4 regions of the Microbacterium jejuense genome follow, and region 4 is predicted to be linked to each of the others. Evidence: predicted binding sites of a transcription regulator. Region 4 holds the regulator's gene; each other region holds the start of a gene.
What was found. Region 4 encodes LexA, which represses DNA repair genes until DNA is damaged. Its sites were predicted from a motif close to TCGAACANNTGTTCGA; they were not measured.
Positions count from the first base shown of each region.

Region 1: the regulator LexA is predicted to act here: its motif matches at 2,436-2,451, upstream of ABEA46_RS19875 (HNH endonuclease signature motif containing protein).
Region 2: the regulator LexA is predicted to act here: its motif matches at 3,156-3,171, upstream of ABEA46_RS10705 (Rv2578c family radical SAM protein).
Region 3: the regulator LexA is predicted to act here: its motif matches at 3,639-3,654, upstream of ABEA46_RS01775 (HNH endonuclease signature motif containing protein).

Region 1 covers NZ_BAABLG010000013.1:187,378-192,873, forward strand. The annotation lists gene ABEA46_RS19865 (hypothetical protein) at 1-275, opposite strand, end outside; gene ABEA46_RS19870 (hypothetical protein) at 454-2,307, shown strand; gene ABEA46_RS19875 (HNH endonuclease signature motif containing protein) at 2,592-4,223, shown strand; gene ABEA46_RS19880 (Fic family protein) at 4,358-5,496, shown strand, end outside.
Region 2 covers NZ_BAABLG010000005.1:216,812-222,307, reverse strand. The annotation lists gene ABEA46_RS10715 (MMPL family transporter) at 1-1,709, shown strand, start outside; gene ABEA46_RS10710 (M15 family metallopeptidase) at 1,714-3,060, opposite strand; gene ABEA46_RS10705 (Rv2578c family radical SAM protein) at 3,180-4,307, shown strand; gene ABEA46_RS10700 (hypothetical protein) at 4,336-4,731, opposite strand; gene ABEA46_RS10695 (alpha/beta fold hydrolase) at 4,875-5,496, opposite strand, start outside.
Region 3 covers NZ_BAABLG010000001.1:400,937-406,432, forward strand. The annotation lists gene ABEA46_RS01755 (choice-of-anchor K domain-containing protein) at 1-836, opposite strand, end outside; gene ABEA46_RS01760 (ATP-binding cassette domain-containing protein) at 1,079-2,095, shown strand; gene ABEA46_RS01765 (ABC transporter permease) at 2,092-2,913, shown strand; gene ABEA46_RS01770 (GNAT family N-acetyltransferase) at 3,135-3,593, shown strand; gene ABEA46_RS01775 (HNH endonuclease signature motif containing protein) at 3,731-5,212, shown strand; gene ABEA46_RS01780 (ATP-binding protein) at 5,256-5,496, opposite strand, start outside.
Region 4 covers NZ_BAABLG010000012.1:32,092-37,587, reverse strand. The annotation lists gene metE (5-methyltetrahydropteroyltriglutamate--homocysteine S-methyltransferase) at 1-1,593, shown strand, start outside; gene ABEA46_RS17595 (hypothetical protein) at 1,656-3,209, opposite strand; gene lexA (transcriptional repressor LexA) at 3,299-3,979, opposite strand; gene ABEA46_RS17585 (LysM peptidoglycan-binding domain-containing protein) at 4,242-4,613, shown strand; gene ABEA46_RS17580 (histidinol-phosphate transaminase) at 4,679-5,496, shown strand, end outside.

The sequences.
Region 1 (5,496 bases), on a different contig from region 4:
AACACCGTCTTCTCGGGCAGCGTGAGCGACGCCCCTTTGAGGTTCGCGATCGCGGTGGAGGCGGCATCCACCCCGGCGATCTGCGCCTGCCGCGCCGCCTCTTCCTGCTTCTTGCGCTCGGCGGCGGGATCGGGCGCGGCCGGTTTGGCGGCATCGGCGGCTTCCGCTGCGGCCGTGACACGGTCCTGGACTTCTTGCTTCTCGAGGACCGCTTTGTCGCGCTCCGCGATCAGGATCTCGCGGCGCAGCTCATCATCGGTCGGGCTTGGTGACATCGGCGCATCCCCCCAGACGGCGTATCGACCCACTGCTCTCATCCGTGATGGTAGGACTGCACGGCGGTGGGCGAAAGGGCGGATCTCGACGTATCAACCCGCCCGGGATGCAACTCCTGAAGCACGGGCGCTCTCCTGCGCCCGCTTCGTCATCGTGTTCCGACTCCAAGGAGATGCAGTGGCCCAGACGTGGAAGATGGCTGTCATCATGGCGAGCGACGGGTCGCAGGGGGCAGCGCCGTTCGCCCTCTCGACCGTGACCGCGTACCTCGAAGCGGATGCGCATTCGATGCGCCGGTACTGGTCCGAGATGACCTACGGCGCCCTCGAGATCGTGTTCGACTACCTGCCGGCGGTCACGTTCGCGCCGACGAAGGCCGAGATCGACGACTCCGCCGCGAAAGGAGAGGCGTACCGCTACGTCACCGCCCGCTGCGCGACCCGCGAGGTCGGCAAAGTCGACTGGTCGCAGTACGACTCGGTGACCGTCTTCGTCGACGGCAGCCTTCAAGACTCCGGCAGCGGCGAGCTCGCGCTCGGCGGCAAGGCGATGCCGTTCACCGTCCACAACACGTACTGGGACAACAACCGCACCTTCCTGGCGCACGAGATCGGGCACCAGCTGGCCTTCGACCACAGCTACGGCGTCTACACCTTCGACACACTCGTTCCCGGCACCACGACGAACGAGGTGTTCCACGACCACGCGTACGGCGCCCCGGTCGACATCATGTCGGCCCAGAACTTCGCCGGCGCGGTCCCGATCTTCAACACCCCCGATGCCGCCGGCTGGCCGCAGACCTTCATCCACGGAGTGGATGCCGCAGGCAACGCGACGTTCGTGCCGCATGCCCACGGCGTCGCCACCGGGCCCGCCCTCTCGCGCGCGCTCCTGCACCACCACCGCAAGGAGTGGTTCCGCCCCGACCTGTTCCGCGAGGTCGTGCTCAGTGGCGCGCAGACCACTGCTGCGGCGCCCCTGGCTCCGACGCTCGGCGCCGTGCCCGGCATCCAGCTGCTTGTCGTCGACCCGCCGGCGCGACCCGACGGGTCCTGCCCTGACCGCATCTACGTCGAGTACCGTGCGGGCAGCCCCGCGGCCGTGGCCGGCAAGCCGTCGGAGTGGGACTCCGGCCTCACCCCGGGGCAGGGCGACTGCGAGCCCGGCGTGGTGGTCTGGACCCGCACGACTGCCAAGAACATGGGCACGCACGTGTGGTGGCGCGGCATGGTCCCTGTGCCGCAAGGCGTGGACCGGGACCTGCGAATCGATGACAGCGGTTACCGCGTGCGCGTGAGCGGTGTCAGAGACGACGGACGCGTCGACGTGCGCGTCGAGCCCGATGTCGCCCCGTCGATCCGGCTCTGGCGGAACGATTCGTCCGAGATCAGCGGGTCGCGCGACGTGCCGGAAGTCATCGACTTCGGGAAGTGCGGCACCGCGCGCAGCGCGACCTGGATCTACCAGACCACGACGGTGCTGACCGTGTCGACCGACGGGCTCGGAGGCTCGGGCCGCACAGACCAGAATGCCTCCAGCGCCCCCGAGAAGGTCACCGTGACCTGGTCGATCGACGGCGTCCCGATCACGGCCACCCCGCGCGCCCATGGCGCGCGGACCGTGACCCGCGGCGGCACGCCTCTCTCGATCGTGTGGGAGCTCGACACGAACAGCCTGACCCTCCGCACCACCGGCATCTCGATCGACGTCAGTATCCCGATCAGCGTGACGGTGACGGATGCCGATCGCAGGGCCGTCTCGTCCGAAGCCCGGTTCACGCCGCTCCCCGATTTCGTCGGCGTGCACCCGGTCGAGGGCTTCCGGGTCGCGCTGTGTCAGATCGGCGGACTCCTGCGCGAGAAGGACAGACGCCCCGTGCCGCCGGTGCTCGAGCATCCGGACTGGCTCACGGAGAATCTGCGCGACCTGGTGAGCATCGTGGCGATCCTCGGGCGGACGCGCTCACTCGGGCGCGTGAAGGCCCGACTGCAGCAACTCGTGCTGGCCGTCGACCTCGAACAGCAGGGATGACGCGGAGCAGAACATGCCCGCTTCGGGCCCATCGATGCTCGGTTCGGTGGCGATCACGCGCGTGGGGCTCGCCCAGCTGCTTACGCGGCGCGAACATCATTCCGGGTGAGGACGGGGCAAGGATCCTCTCGTATAAATATACGATTGCTGTCGAAGCTACGCTCAATTGCGTCAATGCTAGCGACAGGGTCAGACATCGCCCTGGTGCCAAATTCTCAGGCAATCCCGCTTTCAGATCTCGTACTTATCTTCTAATCTTGCATGAGATCTGGTAGGTTCGATGCATGAGCGGATCAACGAACCCCGAGGGCGACCTCGAGTGGCGCGCTGAGCACTCATCGGACTGGTTGTACGAGCCCGAGCCGTGGGACGACGCCGACCCCACGCATCCGGACGACGCGCTGTTCACGCTGCAGTCCACCGGCGAGGCGCACTCCGTCGCGGCTGTCGCTCTCGAAGGCCTGAGCGTGCGGACGCGCATGATGATCGCCGACCAGTACGCCGCCATCGCGGCGATCCTGACGGATGCCGCAGCCTGCCCCGACCCATGGGTCGGCCCTGATCCGACGCTCGATCCGCTGTGGCGCGATCCGCAGGACCGCTCCCCCGCGCAGGTGCGTGCCGAACGTCGCGATGTCGCCGAGCGGGCCGCCGTCCTCGACCTCTCAGTGCGTCTCGGGCTGTCGGAGGCGATGATCCGGCGCCGCGCACACGACGCCGACACGCTGCGCGAACGGTGCCCGCGGACGTGGGCAGCGTTCTGTTCGGGTGGCGTGTCGGAGCAGAACGCCGGCACCGCCGCGCAGCATGCGGCGACGCTTCCCGCCGAAGCCCCTGAGAGCTGGGCCGCCTTCGACGACGCGGTCGAGCACGCCGCCCGCACGCAGTCGCCCGGAAGGTTCCGGCTGCGGGCGCGCATCGTCCGCGAACGCGTGCATCCCGAGCACATCGATGTGCGCCACGAACGAGCGAAGGCCGACCGCACCATGTGGCTCACCGGCGAGCCCGACGGCATGGCGACGCTCAGCGTCTTCGGCTCCGCCGTGGGCCTGCACCGGTCGTACCGCCGCATCGACGCGCAGGCCCGGCATCTGCACGCGCAGCCCGACGAGCAGCGGACGCTCGCACAGCTGCGCGCCGACGTCGCGATGGACCTGCTGCTCGACGGCGACGCCGAACTCGCCGGGACGGACGCGAGAGTGGATGCCGGCACAGTCGAGGATTCGGGCGCAGGTGGGGTTTCGGGCGCAGCTGGGGTTTCGGGCATGGCGAGTGGAAAAGCCGGCGCTGCTGCGCTCTTCGCCACGAGTGAGGTTCGCGACGCGGCTGCCGAGGCCGCCACAGACGCCGGGGCCGCGTCCAGCACCGGCGTCACGCCGTGCGCGACGTGCGGGCACCCCGCTGCGCACACGACCGCTGCCGCTCCGGTCCGGCGCCGTCAGGACCGCGTGTCGGTCGCGATCACGGTTCCAGTGATGACGCTGCTGGGCGAGGGCGACGAACCGGCCACGCTCGACGGCTACGGGCCGATCGACACCGAGACCGCGCGACGGCTCGCGGGCGAGGCATCCTCCTGGGTCCGAATACTGACCCATCCGGTCACGGGAACCGTGCTCGACGTCGATCGCAAGACCTATCGAGTGCCCAAGGCACTGCGACGATGGCTCGGGGTGCGAGATCCGATGTGCATCGGTCCCGGCTGCATGCGCCTCGCGCGCGACTGCGACATCGACCATCGGCTGGACTGGCAATACGGGGGCACCACGTCGGATGCGAATCTCGCACCGCTCTGCCACAGCCATCACGTGGTCAAGACCAAGAGCAAGACGATGCTCTATCGCGACGAGACGACCGGGGCTCGGTGGTGGGTCACGCCGACGCACCTGACGGTGCCGGTCGAACCCGCGCCGTTCTGACCGGCACCGTTCCGAACGATGCCATTCCGATCGGGCGGTGGAGCCCACAACCTTTCGGCCCACGCTCCCTTGATTAACGTTACTATCGTTAAAGTTAATCACGCGCATCGCTCGTCAACGCTAGGAGGTGCACCGTGCCCACCTTCGTCGAACGCCTGTGGGATGCCCGCGACGCCACCCACCTGGGCCGGCGCGACCGCGCGGCGGGGCGGTATCTCGCGTTCGTCCCCGACGAGCTCGGCCGCACGCTCCCCGCGATCGGACCCGAAGCGCAGGGTGCCGCCGAAGACGCGCTCGCGGTGCTCGCCCGCGCCGACGAACGCATCGGCGCGCACGGCGCCTATCTGAATCACCTGCTGATCCGTTCCGAGAGCATCTCGTCGTCGTGGATCGAAGGCAACCGCATCACGCCGAAACGGCTCGCGATCGCCGAGACGCTCGACACCGGCAGTCGTGTCGCCCTCGACGTCGTCGGCAACGTCCGCGCCACCGAGGCCGCGATCGCCGCCCTCGCCGACCGCGACCGCCCCGTCACCGCCGACGACATCATCACCCTGCAGCACGTCATCGAGCCCACCCTGCCGCCCGGACTGCGCGCCGAGCAGAACTGGGTCGGCGGCCCCGGGTGGAGCCCGCTGCGCGCCGACTTCATCCCGCCGCCCGAGTCCGAGGTCCCCCGGCTCGTCGACGATCTCGCGGACTTCGTCACCGAGACGAGCGGCAACCCGGTTGTCCGCGCCGCCATCGCGCACGCGCAGTTCGAGACCATCCACCCGTTCATCGACGGCAACGGCCGCACCGGCCGCGCGCTCATCCACACCGTCCTGCACCGCGCGGACGCTCTGCGCGGCATCCTCATCCCCATCAGCACCGTCTTCGCCGGCGACACCGACGCCTACCTCGCAGGACTCACCGCGTTCCGCGCCGACCCGCCACGCCTCGACGACTGGATCATCGGCTTCGCGCAGGCCACCGAACGCGCCGCCGCCAATGCCGTGCAACTCGCCGCCGACGTCGCCCGCCTCGACGAGCAGACTCTCGACGAGCTCATCGCCTACCGCCGCAGCCGCGGAGTCTCACCCGCCACACCCCGCCGCGACGCGGTCGTGCTGCGCATCCTCGCCTCGCTCGCCGCAGACCCCGTCCCGACCATCGACTCCGTCGCGCTCACGCACGGCGTCTCGACCGTCGCCGCACACCGCGCCCTGACGGAACTGGTGGATGCCGGCATCCTGAGCCGCACGAAGGACCATCGCGGCCGCCTCATCTGCTG
Region 2 (5,496 bases), on a different contig from region 4:
ACTTCGGCTCAGAGCTCGCGCAGGGCGTGCCGGAGCTCTTCGGCATCGGCGAGGCGATCGGTCTCGTCTTCGCCGCGGTCGTGCTGATCGTCACGCTCGGGTCGCTGCTGGCGGCGGCTCTTCCGATCGTCACGGCGCTCGTCGGCATCGGCGTCGGCGTCACCGCCTCGCTGTCGTTCTCGGGGATCGTCGACATGGCGTCGATCACCCCGGTCCTCGGCGTCATGCTCGGGCTCGCGGTCGGCATCGACTACTCGCTGTTCATCGTCTACCGGCACCGCAAACAGCTGCTCCGCGGGGTTCCGGTGGGCGAGTCGATCGGGCTGGCGACGGGCACCTCCGGCACGGCGGTCGTCTTCGCCGGCTCGACGGTGATCGTCGCACTGCTCGCGCTCAACGTCACGGGCATCCCGTTCCTGGGCCTCATGGGAACCGTCGGCGCGGTGTGCGTCGCGGTGGCCGTGCTCGTCGCGATCAGCCTGGCTCCGGCCATCCTTGGGCTCTTGGGCATGCGACTGCTGTCGCGTCGCAAGCAGGCCGCGATCGGCGTGGAGACCGCACCGGCGAAGGCGCCCCAGCAGATCAAGCCGATGTCGAACCTCCGCGCGATCCTCACGGTGCTCGGCACGGTCGTCGCGCTGCTGGTCATCGCCATCCCGTCTCTGTCGATGCGGCTCGGACTCCCCGACGGCGGGAGCGAGCCGGCCGGATCGACCAGCTACCAGGCTTTCCAGATCATCGAGGAGGAGTTCGGCGCCGGCGCGAACGGCCCGCTGCTCGTCACGGCGACGGCATCCGATCCGATCAGCGACGACGACCTCGTCGCGACCCAGGTCGCGGTCGCGCAGCAGCTCGCTGACCTCGACGACGTCGCGGCGGTCGCACCGATCGCGACCTCCGACGACGGCACGCTCCTCGCCTTCCAGGTGGTGCCCGAGGAGGGCCCCAACAGCGAGTCGACCGAGCAGCTGGTGCAGGACATCCGCGCCCTGCCGCCCGTCGACGGCGACCTCACCCTGGGCGTCGCCGGTCAGGCGGCGAGCAACATCGACATCTCGCAGGCCCTCAGCGATGCGCTGCCGATCTATCTGCTCGTGGTGGTCGGCCTGTCGTTCCTCATCATGGTGATGGTGTTCCGCTCGCTCCTCGTGCCGATCATCGCGACCGGCGGCTTCGTGCTGTCGCTGTTCGCGACCTACGGGCTCATCGTCGGCGTGTTCCAGTACGGCTGGGGCGCGTCGCTGATCGGGCTGGACAGCACGGGTCCCATCCTGAGCTTCCTGCCGGTCATCCTGGTCGGCATCCTCTTCGGACTCGCCATGGACTACCAGCTCTTCCTGGCGTCCGGCATGCGGGAGGCCTACGTCCACGGATCGTCGGCGAAGCTGGCCGTCGCGCAGGGGTTCCGCGCCGGCCGGTCGGTGGTGACCGCGGCCGCGTTCATCATGGTCTCGGTCTTCGGCGGGTTCATCTTCTCGCAGTCCACGATGATCCGGTCGATCGGCTTCGGGCTCGCGTTCGGCGTGCTGTTGGACGCGTTCGTCGTGCGGATGCTGCTCATGCCGGCCCTGATGCACCTGCTCGGCCGCTCGGCATGGTGGCTGCCGCGCTGGCTCGACCGCGTCATCCCCAACGTCGACCTAGAGGGCGTTTCGCTCGAGCGCGACCACCCGGGGATGCAGGTGGGCGGCGTCCCGCACACGACGTGAGCGGTCAGCCGAGGTAGGCCGGCGCGGCCTCGAGCCCGAAGAACTCCTCGAGCGAGGTCCAGCCGCCGTCGTGGTACGCCTTGGCGAGCTCGGGCCCCACGTATCGCAGGTGCCACGGCTCGGGCGTGTAGCCCGTGACCGGCGTCGCCCCCTCGACGTAGCGCACGATCCAGCCGTGCTCCCACGCGTGGGCCGCCACCCACTGGCCCTGGGGCGAGGCCGCGAGACCGTCGAGGCTCGTGCAGCTCCCCGCGCACGCCACGACGTCGGCGCTGAGGCCCAGCTGATGCTCGCTGTACCCGGGCCGCGCGCTCACCAGGTCGGCACGTTCGCCGCGCTCGGCGAAGTGGCGCCCGTACGTCACCTGCTGGGTCTGGTACGAACGGAACCCGCTCTCCAGCGCGATCTCGCCGACGCCGGCATCGCGCGCCGCCGTCACGAGCGCCGAGAGCGCACCGGCGGCGTCGGCGCGCAGTGCGCCGCCCTCGATGTTGCGCACCCCGTCCGGCAGCACGAGGCTGTTCGGCCGGTACTCGAGCGGGTTGGCCGGGCGGTGCTTGTCGAGCACGGTCCAGATGCGCGACGAATCGCTGAGGTCCACGCACGGCGCACGCCCGTCCACGACCGCGGCGCGGAACGCCTCGCCCCCGCCGGCGGCGATCACCGCGCCCTCGTCGTCGCCCGCCTGCAGCGCGCTCGCGAACGTCGAGAGCGTGCACAGGTCGGCAGCCGGCGGCGACTGCTCGACATCGGGCACCGGCAGCTGCTCGACGACGGGCGGCGCGACCGACAGGGCGGCCGCGGTGTCGGCCTGCTCGGTCGGCGGCGCCATGATCGCGGTCACTGCGGCCGACGAGCCGAGCAGCAGCGCCGCACCGGTCGCGAGGCCCGCCACCAGGGCGATGCGTCGTGTCATCCGGCGGGGTCGCACATGGCGCGCCGGGGTCACGACCTCGGTCACGAGATCGCCGAGCACGGGGGACGGTGCGTCGTCGGCCGACGTCGGGGTGATCGGCACTGCGGGGGCGACGGTCTGCGGGAGGGCCGGCGCTGCGGGGGCGCCCGGCGGAGCAAGGGATGCCGGCGGCCCGGTGTCGGCCATCGGCATCGGGCCGACCGTCAGCACCGGCGCGGTGTCGACGGTGAACAGCGGCACGGTGTCGGTCGGCGACGGCATCGGGACCTCGGCGGTCAGCCGATCCGCGTCGAGCGAGGCCCGGCGGACAGCGTCCTCGCCGACAGGGTGCGTGCTCGCGCGGGCACGCCGCTCGGCCTCTTCGCGCATCGCTCGGGCGGCGCGACGAGTCTCGGGGGCGGCTCGGGGGGTGGCGAGCCCGCCAGGCTCCGTCACGTCTGCCATTCTGGCCGCGACGGCAGGATTTGGCCAGGCGCACAGCATCCCTCCGCGCGGTGTTCTATTCTGTCGGCGCCACTCTTGACTTAAGTTCGAAGCTTTGTTCTCATGGATGCATGCGGTGGCAGGGGCAGGAACTGGGCGTGGCGGATGCGGCCGCCCTGCCCGGCATGGAGCAGCTCAACGGTCTGGTGCGGTCGGTCACGACACCCGAGTTCGCCGGGGTGACGTTCCACGAGGTGCTGTGCAAGTCCGCCCTCAACCACGTGCCGAGCGCGTCCGCGATGCCGTTCGACTGGACCGTGAATCCGTACCGGGGCTGCTCTCATGCGTGTGTATACTGTTTCGCTCGCGGGACGCACGAGTACCTGGAGCTCGACGCGGGGCGGGACTTCGACACGCAGGTGGTCGTCAAGGTCAACGTGGCCGAGGTGCTCGGCCGAGAGCTGCGGCGCGGCAGCTGGCAGCACGAACCTGTCATGCTCGGCACGAACACCGACCCGTACCAGCGGGCCGAGGGGCGCTACAAGCTCATGCCGGGCATCGTGTCGGCCCTCACCGAGTCGGGCACGCCGTTCTCGATCCTGACCAAGGGCACGCTGCTCCGGCGCGACCTGCCGCTGCTGCAGGAGGCTGCCCGCGAGGTGCACGTGTCGCTCGCGATGTCGATCGCCGTGTTCGACGACGAGCTGCAGCACCTCATCGAGCCCGGCACGCCCAACGCGACGGCCCGGCTCGAGACGGTGCGGGCGGCGACCGAGGCAGGGTTCCGCGTGACGGTGTTCCTGATGCCGATCATCCCCCACCTCACCGACTCGATCGCCGCGATCGACCACGCGCTCACCCGCATCAAGGCCGCCGGCGCAGTACGGGTCGTGTACGGCGCGCTGCACCTGCGCCCCGGCGCGAAGCAGTGGTTCCTGCAGTGGCTGGCGGAGCGGCATCCCGAGCTCGTCTCGTCATACCGGGGCCTGTACCCCGGTGCGACCGCGACCGCCCCCAAGGCCTACCGATCATGGCTGGCGAAGCGGGTGCGGCCGCTGCTGCGCGTGCACGGGCTCGACGGGCACGCCGAAGACGACACCGTACGCGGGGGTCCGGTCGCCGGTCTCGCGTCCCGCGCCGACGCCAGGGCGGCGCCGCCCATCATCACAACCTCGCGAGGTCGTGCCGCGGCGGGCTTGCGTGCCGCGGGCCCGGGGGTTCGGAGCGCGGCGGACGAGGCATCCACGCGGCTCTTCTGAGGCACGACGGGCGGTCGGCTCCGGTGCGCTACTCGCCGGCGTCGCGCTGCCGGTTCGCCTCGGCAGACCGCGCCCACACCTGCCGCTGATGCCGCGACGCCTTGCGACGCGCGTGCTCCCGGCGGGCACGGAGGTCGCCCGCGGGGCGTGGCAGCTCGCCCCGGGCGGCACGGATGAGGTAGCCGATGCCGTCGACGATGAAGGCGACGCCCGCGTACGAGAGCAGGCAGAGGGCGATGATCCCCAGCCACAGCGGCGTGGGGCGCGCGATGCCGACCATCTCGAACAGGCCCGTGCCGTCATGGACCGTCTGCACGACCATCACCGCGACGAGCCACAGCATCCCCGCGCCGGCGAGTGCCGCAACCACCGACGCGATCACGCCGCCGGTCGTGAGCACTTCCTTGGCAGACCGGATCAGCACCCTCCGATTGTGCCTCAGGTCCGCAGGCGTGAGCGTTCGAGTGGCGCACATGGTGATCACCGGCCTCGTGTAGCAGCCACCATCGCCACCGGAACCGCGCTACTCGCCGGCTCCCGGCCGTTCATGTGGCGCAGAGTGCCGCCTCACGCCCGGGAACCGGCAACCTGCGCCACTCGAGCGCCGCGGTGGCCGGCGGGGGCACTCGCGCCGGGGAGCGGTGCGCGTGCCACGTGAGCGGCGTCCGCGGTCACGAACTCCACCACGGCGTCGAGCACCCCATCGGCGGCCAGGATGCGGTTGTGGCCGAGGCCGAGTGTCGGCACGAGCCGCGCGCCGGGGTTCGCCGATACGACCCGCTCGGACTCGCCGAACGACACATACCGGTCCCCCTCGTCGTGAAGCGCCAGCAGCGGCATCTCGGCGGGCAGCGGTCGCCGAACCGCCGACAGCCAGGCGAACGGGTCGGGATCGCCCGCGAAGTACCGAGCGGCGAAACGCTCCCGCAGCCGCGCCGTCACGGCGTCGGACAGCCCCAGCCGGCGCTGGAACTGCCGCAGCAGCTCGTCCGCGTCGGCCAGTGTCGAGATCGTGACGACGCGGGCGGCATCCACTCCTCCGGCGACGCCGACGAGCGCCGCGAGCCCGCCGAACGAGTGGCCGACGATCGCGTCGAAGCGGCCATGCCGCTGCTGCAGCTCGGCGAAGACGTCGAGCCAGTCGACGAGGTACATGTGCCGGCCGTCCGAGTCGCCGTGGGCCGGGCCG
Region 3 (5,496 bases), on a different contig from region 4:
ACGGTCTCGAAGCGGTTGATGGCCTCGCCCGGATCGGCGAGGGTGGGCGCGCAGGTGCCGTCGGCCAGGGGCGCCGCGAAGCCGCTCACGACCAGCGTGTAGCGGTTGCTGTCGGGGCCCTCGAACGAGTGCTCGCTGACGGTGTTCACGAACTCGAGCACGTCGTTGTTCGCGGGATCCTCGGGCGGATTCGCCTGGTTCGGCGTCTCGTGCAGCTGCCACCCGTAGCTCAGGTCGAGGCCGAGCAGGCGCACGTCCATCTCGCCGCGGAACCGCTGGTTCGTCGTATACACGGGATTGTTGCGGTGCACCATGCGGCCGAGGTTGAACGCGACGCCGGTCTGGACCGACGCGATCGAGGCCGGCGAGAAGCCCACGGCGCTCTGCGACGACAGGTCCAGGCGCGCGCTGCAGTTCGAGCCGCCCCGGCCGTGCGCCGAGTAGGCGGTCGTGCCGGTCGCGACCCACGCGGCGGCACCGTCGGCCCACGCCGCGGACTGCGTGCCCGGCGAGCCGCCCGGATTGTCGATCGAGCCCGACGTGACGGTGTCGGCGGCCGTGCCGTAGCGCACGCAGTCGCCCGTGCTCGGATCGGCGGCGGTCTGGCCGTTCCACCCGGTGTGCGAGGTCATGCGCGTCTGCACGCCGTCCGTCACGGGGATCGACAGCTCCGCCGCGGCGGCGGGTGCGGCATCCATCGCGACCCCCGCGACGACGGATGCCGGAGCCACCAGCAGCGCGGCCGTCATGGCCGCCGCCAGCAGGCGTCGGCCGCGACCGGCGCGTGTCGGCTCGGTATGGGTGAAGGCGCGCGGGCGCGCGAAAGCATCGTGCATGGAACAGCCCCCAGCGGCGCCTCGGGTCGGGCGCCCTCGATTCGGTGCACGTCGCGGGTTTTCGGGTCCGCCGACATGCGCTTACACCGTGCAGGACGCACACTGTCCGGTTTCATGACGCGGACGCGAGAATCCGTTGCGGCAGCGTCCGCGCCGGCGTGACAGTCGCGTGACAGTGCCGCGACACCGCCAGGGGTCCCGCGACAGCGGTGCGACAGCGACCCCGGAGCACTGTGGACGACATGACCATCACCAGTTCCGCATCCCGCACCCCCGCGGTCCGCGCCGAGGGGCTCGTCAAGACCTTCGGCAGCAACCGCGCGGTCGACGGCGTCGATCTGACCGTCGAGGCGGGCACCGTCTACGGCGTGCTCGGGCCCAACGGCGCGGGCAAGACCACCACCATCAGCATGCTGTCGACGCTGCTGCGCCCCGACGCCGGACGGGCCGAGATCTTCGGCTACGACGTGGCGCGCGAGCCGCAGATCGTGCGCCAGCTGATCGGCCTCACCGGGCAGTTCGCGTCCGTCGACGAGACGCTGTCCGCTACCGAGAACCTCGTCATCTTCGCCCGCCTGCTCGGGCTCTCGCGCATCGACGCGAAGCGCAAGGCGGCCGAGCTGCTCGAGGAGTTCTCGCTCACCGAGGCCGCGACCCGGCCGCTCGCGAAGTTCTCCGGCGGCATGCGCCGCCGCCTCGACCTCGCGGCATCCCTCATCGCACAGCCGCCGCTCATCTTCCTCGACGAGCCGACCACCGGGCTCGACCCGCGCACCCGCGGGCAGATGTGGGACACGATCCGCCGGCTCGTCGCCACCGGCTCGACTGTCGTGCTGACGACCCAGTACCTCGACGAGGCCGACCAGCTCGCCGACCGCATCGCCGTCATCGACCGCGGCACCGTGGTCGCCGAGGGCACCGCGCTCGAGCTCAAGGCCTCGGTCGGCCAGGCATCGCTGCTGCTGCGCCTGCGCGGCGGCTCCGACATGGCCGAGGCGCAGCGCGAGATCGCCCGCGTGCTCGGTGTGGACGCGATCGTCTCGCCTGAGGCGGCCCGCCTCACCGTGCCGATGAGCGACCCCGACCGCGTCGCCGACCTGCTGGTCGCGTTCCGCGCGGCCGACCTGCACCTCGAAGAGCTGAGCGTCCAGCAGCCGACGCTCGACGAGGTGTTCCTCACCCTGACCGGCAAGGGCGTGCCGGAAGACGACGAGGCCGCCCACGCGACGGCCGACGAACTGGAAGGAGCTCGCGCATGACCGCGATCGCCACCCCCATCGTGCCGGTCGCCGACCGGCAGCTGTCGAACCGCTCGAGCCTCGCGCTGACGGTGCAGAACACGCTCACCATGGCCTGGCGCGGCATCCTCAAGATCCGCCGCACGCCCGAGCAGCTCGTCGACGTGACGGTGCAGCCGATCATCTTCACGCTGATGTTCACGTACATCTTCGGCGGCGCGATCGCCGGCGACGTCGCGAGCTACCTGCCGATCATCATCCCCGGCATCCTCGTGCAGACTGTCATCACGACCTCGGTCGTGACCGGCGTGCAGCTGCGCGAAGACATGGACAAAGGCGTGTTCGACAGGTTCCGCTCGCTGCCGATCGCGCGCATCGCGCCGCTGTCGGGCGCGCTCCTGGCCGACACCCTCCGCTACACGATCGCGACGACCATCACGTTCGTCATGGGCTTCATCATGGGCTTCCGCCCCGGTGGCGGGCTCGGCGGCGTGGTCACCGCGGGCCTGCTCGTGATCGCCTGCTCGTGGGCGATGAGCTGGATCTTCGCCTTCTTCGGCGTCATCGCACGCACCGCGTCGAGCGTGCAGGGCATCTCGATGCTCATCCTGTTCCCGCTCACGTTCCTGTCGAACGCCTTCGTGCCGGCCGACACCATGCCCGACTGGCTGCAGTGGTTCGTGAACGTCAACCCGGTCTCGCACCTGGTGACCGCGGTGCGCTCGCTCGTCAACGACGGCGTCGTGACCGGTGACGTCTTCGTCGCGCTGCTGGGCGCCGCGATCATCGTCGCGGTGTTCGCGCCGCTCACGGTGCGCGCCTACATGCGCAAGGCGTGAGCGACGGATGCCGCCGGCTGAGGCGTGCGGAAGGGCCGGGGCCGATGGCCTCGGCCCTTCCGGCGTCCCCCAGGCGCGCCGATCGCACGCGCTCCCGCCGGCCCTTTCATCGGATGGGGGTATCGGATGGCAGCACCCCGTCGACTCATGTCGCGGGTCCGGCCGCCCATGGGCTGCGCGGTTCGTCACGGCCGGACGGCGGCGGATGGTTGACTTGGCCGGTGGATCCTGAGCGGTGCCGGCCGGACGATGTCCCAGCGCTGACGGCGTTCCTCCATGAGGTCGATCTCACGCTGAGCGGCCTGAACGCGGCGAGCGTGCGGTTGTGGATCGAGCGCGATGAGACCGGCGCGATCGTCGGTAGCACCGGCTACGAAATCAGCCGCGACGGTCACCACGCGCTGATCCGCAGCGTCGCGGTCAGCCCGACGCGGCGTTCCCGTGGGCGCGGCAGTGCCCTCGCGAGTTTCGCGCTTGATCGTGCGGTCGAGGAGGGTGCGAGCAGGGCGTGGCTGTTCAGCCGCCGGTCGGGCCCGTTCTGGCGATCCCTCGGGTTCGAATCGGCGGATCGTGACGAGCTTGCCGCGGCGCTGGCGGACGCGCATCAGGTGCGGCTGTTCCAGCAGACCGGGCAGCTGGGCCGGGAAGTCGCGTGGTCGCGCCCGCTCTCTGCGGCCTGACGGTTCGTCGGCGAGTTCGTGCAGGCCGAGCGACTCTTGTCGATATCGAATCTTTGTTCTATGCTGGAATGAGATCGAACTCGTGCCCACGTTTCGTTTGATCCTTCGTCGCGCTGACGCGCGTTTCGAGAGGAGACATGGTGGGGCACCAGATCGGCACCGGCGACGGCACCTGGAGTGCGCTGGAGCGCGTGGTCTCAGATGTGCAGGCGGCGCGGGTGCAGATCGCCCGGTTGCAGGCTGAAGAAGCTCGTCTGCTGGCGGATGCCGCCGACATCGTGAGGGCACGAGAGGGCGAACGACGGCTTATGGGGCGCAGCACCGTGCACGACCTCGCGCTGCGGGAGGTATCGAGCGAACTGGGTGCCGCGATGCGCCTGAGCGACCGCTCCGTGCAGGCGCGCATGTCGGCGGCGAGCAGCCTGGTCGACGGATTCGCAGAGACGCACCGCGCGCTCGCCGAGGGTGGCATCGATCACGCGCACGCGGCGGCCATCGTCGATTGCGGCGTGGGGCTGCTCGACGAGACCATGCGTGGCGAGTACGAGCGGATCCTGCTAGAGGCCGCCGAGTTCGAGACGCCCCCGCGGCTGCGTGCGATCGCCCGCATCGTTGCGGCGCGCATCGACCCCGAGATGGCGGCTGAGCTGCAACGGCGTGCACACAGCACTCGCCGCGTCCGCGTGATCGACCTCGAGGATGGCATGGCGAGGCTGCTCGCCGACCTGCCGGCCGTGCTCGCGTATGCGATCCTCGATCGGCTGACGCAGATGGCTGAGATCGAGGACGAGGCGGATCGCGCGGCGGCAGCGGCTGCTGTCGTTGCGGTGGGTCTGGATGCCGTGCCCGACGCCGCGGGCGAGGTCGGACCCGAACGACCCGTGGAGGGCAGCGAACCTCCGCTGTCCACCGTCGACGAGGCCGTTCCCGCAGACCGGAGCGACGAGGGTGAGTGCGCCGCCGAGCTGTCGACGGCTCCGGGAGCCGAGCAGCGGTCCCGTGATGAACTGCGCGCCGACATCTTCGCGGACCTGCTTCTGACCGGGGCGCCCGCCGCGCACGGTGCCGGCGGCGCGCTCGCGTCGATCCGCGCGGAGGTGCAGATCACCGTTCCGGTGCTCACCGCCGCGGGGAAGGACGACGAGCCGGCGCTGCTCACCGGGTACGGACCCATCGACAACGAGATGGCGCGGGAGCTCGCCGCCGGCGCGCCTGGCTGGGATCGCGTGATGTACCACCCGCACACCGGTCTGCCGATGGCCGTCGATCGTTACCGACCGAGCGCCGAGCTTCGAAGATTTCTCCGCGCGCGCGATGAGCGGTGCCGCTTTCCCGGATGCACGCGACGGCCGTCCCGCTGCGACGTCGATCACACACTCGATCACGCCAAGGGCGGTACCACCTCGGAGTGCAACCTCGCTCACTTCTGCCCTAGGCATCACACCGTCAAGCACGCGACGGCCTGGCGGGTGCGGCAGGCCGGCGGCGGAGTGCTCGAGTGGTTCAGCCCCACTGGGCGCCGGTACCTCGACCGGCCGCCGTCGGTGGTGCAGTTCGTGCCGTCCCGGACGTATGAGCGGCTGCTTTCGATGCCGTATGTCGGGGACGCTCCCTTCTGAGCCGCACTGCGGTATGCGGGCTACACGCAACGCGCCCTACAGATCACGCGAGCAGTGCCCTGAGCACCGCGACCTCACGCTCCGCTTCGGCCGTCGCCTCCTCGGCGCTCGACGCGGCGTCGGGCTGCGCCGCGGACTCCTCAGGATCGGGGATCGCGCCGGGCGAGGCGGCCGCAGTGGGATCGAGTGCGTCGGTGCCCAGGCGCTCGCGCAGCACCCGCAGGAACGGCTCCTGGGCATCGACGCCGCCGCGGATACGGGCGGCGGCGGCCAGCGCGCGGACG
Region 4 (5,496 bases):
CTCGGTGCCGCCGCCGACCGCCCGCGCGTGCTCGTGGCCGCCGGATACGCCCAGCTGTCGGCGCCGGCGTGGACCGCGCTGGCCACCGCACCGATCGAGGCGATCGCGCTCGACCTCAGCCGCGGCGCGGTGCCGGCAGCGGTCGACGGGCTCGCCGGCAAGACCCTCGTGGGGGGCGTGATCGACGGCCGCAACGTGTGGCGGGGCGACCTCGCCGCCGCGTGGGATCGCCTCGACGCCCTGCGCGCGCTCGGCGCCGCGCAGGTGAGCGCCGGCACGTCGACCTCGCTCCAGCACGTGCCGCACGACGTCGAGGACGAGGGAGCGCTGGACCCGCGCCTCGCGTCCTGGCTCGCCTTCGCGGACCAGAAGGCTGCGCAGGTCGTGACGCTCGCGTCGGGCCTGGTCGAGGGACGCGGAGCCATCGAGGACGCGGTGTCGGCGGCATCCCTCGCCCTCGCCGATCGCCGCTCGGCGCCGGGCGTGCGCGACGGCGCGGTGCGCGCCCAGGCCGCCGCGCTGCAGGCCGCGGACTTCGACCGCGGCGACTACGACGCGCGCGCCACTGCGCAGGACGCCGAGCTCGGCCTGCCGGTGCTGCCGACCACGACGATCGGCTCGTTCCCGCAGACCGGCGACATCCGTCGCGCCCGCGCCCGTCACGGTCGCGGCGAACTCTCGGCCGACGAGTACGAGGGCTTCCTGCGCGACGAGATCGCGCGCGTCGTGACGCTGCAGGAAGACCTCGGGCTCGACGTCCTCGTGCACGGCGAGGCCGAGCGCAACGACATGGTGCAGTACTTCGCCGAGAACCTCGACGGATTCGCCGTCACCGAGCACGGCTGGGTGCAGTCGTACGGCTCGCGCGCCACGCGGCCCTCGATCCTGTGGGGGGACGTCTCGCGTCCGGCGCCCATCACTGTCGACTGGTCGGTGTTCGCGCAGTCGCTCACCGACAAGCCGATGAAGGGCATGCTCACGGGGCCGGTGACGATCCTCGCGTGGTCGTTCGTGCGCGACGACCAGCCGCTCGGCGACACCGCGAACCAGGTCGCGCTGGCGCTGCGCGACGAGATCGCCGATCTCGAGGCGGCCGGCATCCGCGTCATCCAGGTCGACGAGCCCGCGCTGCGCGAGTTGCTGCCCCTCAAGAAGGCGGACCAGCCGGCATACCTCGACTGGTCGGTCGGGTCGTTCCGGCTCGCGACGGCCGGCGCCGCCCCCGCTACGCAGGTGCACACGCACCTGTGCTATTCGGAGTTCGACGTCGTCATCGACGCGATCGCGGCGCTGGACGCCGACGTGACCTCGATCGAGGCGGCGCGCAGCCGCGGCGAGGTGATCGGCGACATCGCGACGTCGGGCTTCGCGGCCGGCATCGGCCCGGGCGTCTACGACATCCACTCGCCGCGCGTGCCCGCCGTCGCCGAGATCGGCGCGCTGCTGGACCGTGCCGTCGCAGAGCTGCCGCTGCGTCGCGTGTGGGTCAACCCGGACTGCGGCCTCAAGACCCGCGGTTACGACGAGACCGTCGCGTCGCTGCGCAACCTCGTGGCGGCCACCGCCGGCGTGCGGGAGCGTCTGAACGCCTGATCCTGAACTCGCGAACGAGCAGGGCCGGTGCGGTCGCCCGCACCGGCCCTGCTCGTTTCCGGCTAGGCGCCCTTCGGCGGGCGAGGGGATGCCGCACCCTCGTCGCCAGTTCCGGCCGCAGGCCCGAGGTCGGGCAGCGGTGTCGTGTCGGCATCGGGCGAGGGGAGCGGGAGCGTGTCGTTCGTGCCCTCGTCGGCTGTCTCGGCGGGGTCGTCGGACGCCGACGCCGAGGCGCCCTCCGCCGCGGACGCGTCGTCGGAGCGCCGCGCCGCGGCGGCGCGCGCCGCGTCGTCGGGCCGCTTCTGCAGCAGCTCGAGCACCCAGGCGACCACGAGTGCGACGATCACCACGAGGGCGACGTCGCCACCCGAGAGGGGACGCAGCGCCATCAGCCAGATGACGGCGAGCACGATCACGATGGCGCGCACCAGCACGCGCTGACGGCCCATCCAGACCCCGAACCGGCCGGTGTCCAGGCCGCGCGCGGCCAGTGCGGCGCGGGCGCTCGCGTTCAGACCGCTGACGAACCCGCGGAAGCGGCGCGCGGGCTTCCAGCGACCGCTGACCCATCCGATCACGGCGATCAGCACGCCCAGCAGAGCCACGATCAGCGCCGTGCGGTGCATGTCGTCGACGAGCGCGTTGTAGATGACGTCGAGTGCCGACACCGACAGGTCGAGCTGGCTGGCGGCATTGGCCACGACGAGCGTGCCGACCGAGAACGTCGATGCCAGCGCCGCCCCGCCGATGAACAGGGCGATGCCGGTTCCGAGCACGGCGACCGGGCGGCGACGCGCGATCAGGATGCCGGCGACGAAGAGGCCGATGGTGATGAAGGGCAGCCACCAACCGGCGACGTCGGCGATCGCGTACACGGTGCGGATCGTGCTGACCGCCGACCCGTCGCCGATGATGATCGTCTTGTCGACCGCGGGGATGAGGGATGCCACCCCCACACCGCTGTCGACCAGCTTCTGTTTGACCTGCTCGATGATCGGCCCGAGCTTCATGCCCAGGCCCTCGTCTGTCAGCACGAAGACGCCGGCGCCGTCCGAGGTGGCGGTCGTCACGAGCGCGCGGTGCGCCGCGCGGACCGCGGTCGTCCACACGTCCGCGAACGCATCGGACTGCACGACGCGCGTGACGCCGGTCTCGACCAGATTGTGCAGCCCGTCGGCCGCCGGCTGCTGCAGCAGCTTGAGGGCGGCGGCGGCACGCGGGCCCAGACCGAGGTCAGAGATCCCGTCGATCACGTTGCCGGTGATCTCGGTGAAGTCGACCTTCGCGTCGACCGCGTCCATCGCCTCCGAGATGATGAGGTTCTGCACGTGCGGGTCCTGCGCGAGCGGCGCCAGCGTGGCCACGAACGTCTCTTCGTCCACAAGTTCGCTGCGCGCCCACGCGCCGACGATCGACGTGGGCACGAGGATCGTCGCCAGCACGATGCACAGTGCCGAGAAGAACGCCCGCCAGCGGGAGCCCTTCAGCCGCTCGTCCGACGCGGGGGTCGCGTCCTCGTCGGTCGTCGCTCTCAGGCGGGCGTTCTCGGCCTCGAGGGCTTCGAGCCTCGCACGCAGCGCGGCGGTGTCGTCGGCGGTGGTCGCATCGGCGGTCATTCCCCCCTTATAGCGCTTGCAGACGACATCCCGCCACCTCCCGCTCCGTCTGCCGTCGAAAGCGCCGGGGCTTGCGAGGGGCCGCGGCGTCAGACCGCGCGCAGGACCGCGACGACCTTGCCCAGCACGACGGCCTCGTCGCCCAGGATCGGCTCGAACGCGGAGTTGCGCGGGAGCAGCCAGGTGTGGCCGTCGCGCTGGCGGAACGTCTTGACTGTCGCCTCGCCGTCGAGCATCGCGGCGACGATGTCGCCGTTGTCGGCCGTGGCCTGGGAGCGGACGACGACCCAGTCGCCGTCGCAGATGGCCGCGTCGATCATCGACTCGCCCGACACCTTCAGCATGAACAGGTCGCCCTTGCCGACGAGCTGACGGGGGAGGGGGAAGATCTCCTCCACCTGCTGCTCGGCCGTGATGGGCACGCCGGCGGCGATCCGTCCGACCAGGGGCACCAGCGCCGCGTCGCCCAGCGCGGGCGCCGTGTCGGCCGGGTTCTCGGTGGATGCGCCGGGCAGGTCGATCAGCACCTCCATCGCGCGGGTCTTGCCCGCGTCGCGGCGGAGGTATCCGCTGAGCTCGAGCTGGTTGAGCTGGTGCGTGACGCTGGACAGCGACTTCAGGCCGACGGCGTCGCCGATCTCGCGCATGCTCGGCGGGTAGCCGTGACGGGCGATGGAGCGCTGGATCACCTCGAGGATCGCGAGCTGCTTGTCGCTGAGGCTCTTGCGTCGTCGGGTCTGTGGCTTGTCGCGACCGGCCGCGTCGCTCATGTCCGGCTCCGTCCTGCGCTGCGTCGTCGAGCGCTGTTTCTTCGAATGTCGGAGGCCCGTGGTGGGGTTCTCTTATCGAAACCGTATCCGGATCCATGCGCTGAGGGGAACAACCCCGCCGCGTGTCGCGTTCGACGGATATGCATCGGAATCGACTGTTGACATCGTTGAGAATCGAAGATAGCTTCGGAAAAGAGGTTCGGATTCCCCGCTCCCGGCCGAGCGGGGGATGCGAATCTCTCCCCAGCAGGAGGAGAACAGCATGACCGCGATCAGCTTCCCGTCGCCCGTCGCCGCGCCGGCCCGTGCCACGCGTCTCCGGCTGACCGTCCGCGGTCGCCGGGTCCTCGCTCTGCTGGCCGCGCTGCCCGCGCTCGTGGCGCTGGGCGCCGCTCTCGCGCTGGGCGGCGGTGCGGCCCTCGCCTCGCGCGACAGCGGCACTCCGGTCGACTCGTTCGAGACCGTGCTCGTGTCGGCGGGCGACACGCTGTGGTCGATCGCCGAAGAGGTCGCTCCCGGGCACGACCCCCGTGATGTCGTCGACCAGATCGCGCGGCTCAACGCGCTGACCGGCGTGTCGGTGCAGGCCGGCCAGCGACTGGCCATCCCCGCGCAGTACGCCGACGAGCACTGAGCCAGAGCGCGAGCGGTCGGTCGCTCTTCGTCACCTGGGGTTCGGCGACCCCGCACCGCTCTACCATGGGAGGGGTGAGTGCACGTCTCGAAGACCTCCCTTTACGCGCCGACCTCCGTGGGCAGAAGCCCTACGGCGCCCCGCAGGCCCCGCTCCCCGTGGCCCTGAACGTCAACGAGAACACGCATCCCGTTCCGCAGGACGTCGCCGACGACATCCTCGATTCGATCGCCCGTGCACTGCGCGATGTCAACCGCTACCCCGACCGCGAATTCACGGCTCTGCGTGAGGGCTTCGCCGACTATCTCGGGCACGGCCTGACCCGCGACCAGATCTGGGCGGCCAACGGCTCCAACGAGGTGCTGCAGCACATCCTGCAGGCCTTCGCAGGACCGGGGCGCACCGCCTTCGGCTTCTCGCCCACGTACTCCATGTATCCGCTGCTCACGCGCGGCACCGGCGCCCAGTGGGTGTCGGGCACCCGTTCCGACGACTACACGGTCAGCGCGTCCGACGCCGCCGCGCAGGTCGCCGACGCCGCACCCGACGTCGTGTTCCTGTGTGCGCCGAACAACCCGACCGGCACTCCGCTGGGTCTCGACGTGGTCGAGGCGGTGTACGAGGCGACCGACGGCATCGTGATCGTCGACGAGGCGTACTTCGAGTTCGCGCCCGCCGACGCGCGTTCGGCCCTCACCCTGCTGCCCGGGCGCGAGCGCCTCGTGGTCTCGCGCACCATGAGCAAGGCGTTCGCGTTCGCCGGCGCCCGCGTCGGCTACCTCGCCGCCGATCCCGCGCTGATCGATGCGCTGCGACTCGTCCGCCTGCCGTACCACCTGAGCGCGCTCACGCAGGCCGCCGCGTCGGCTGCACTGCGGCACGC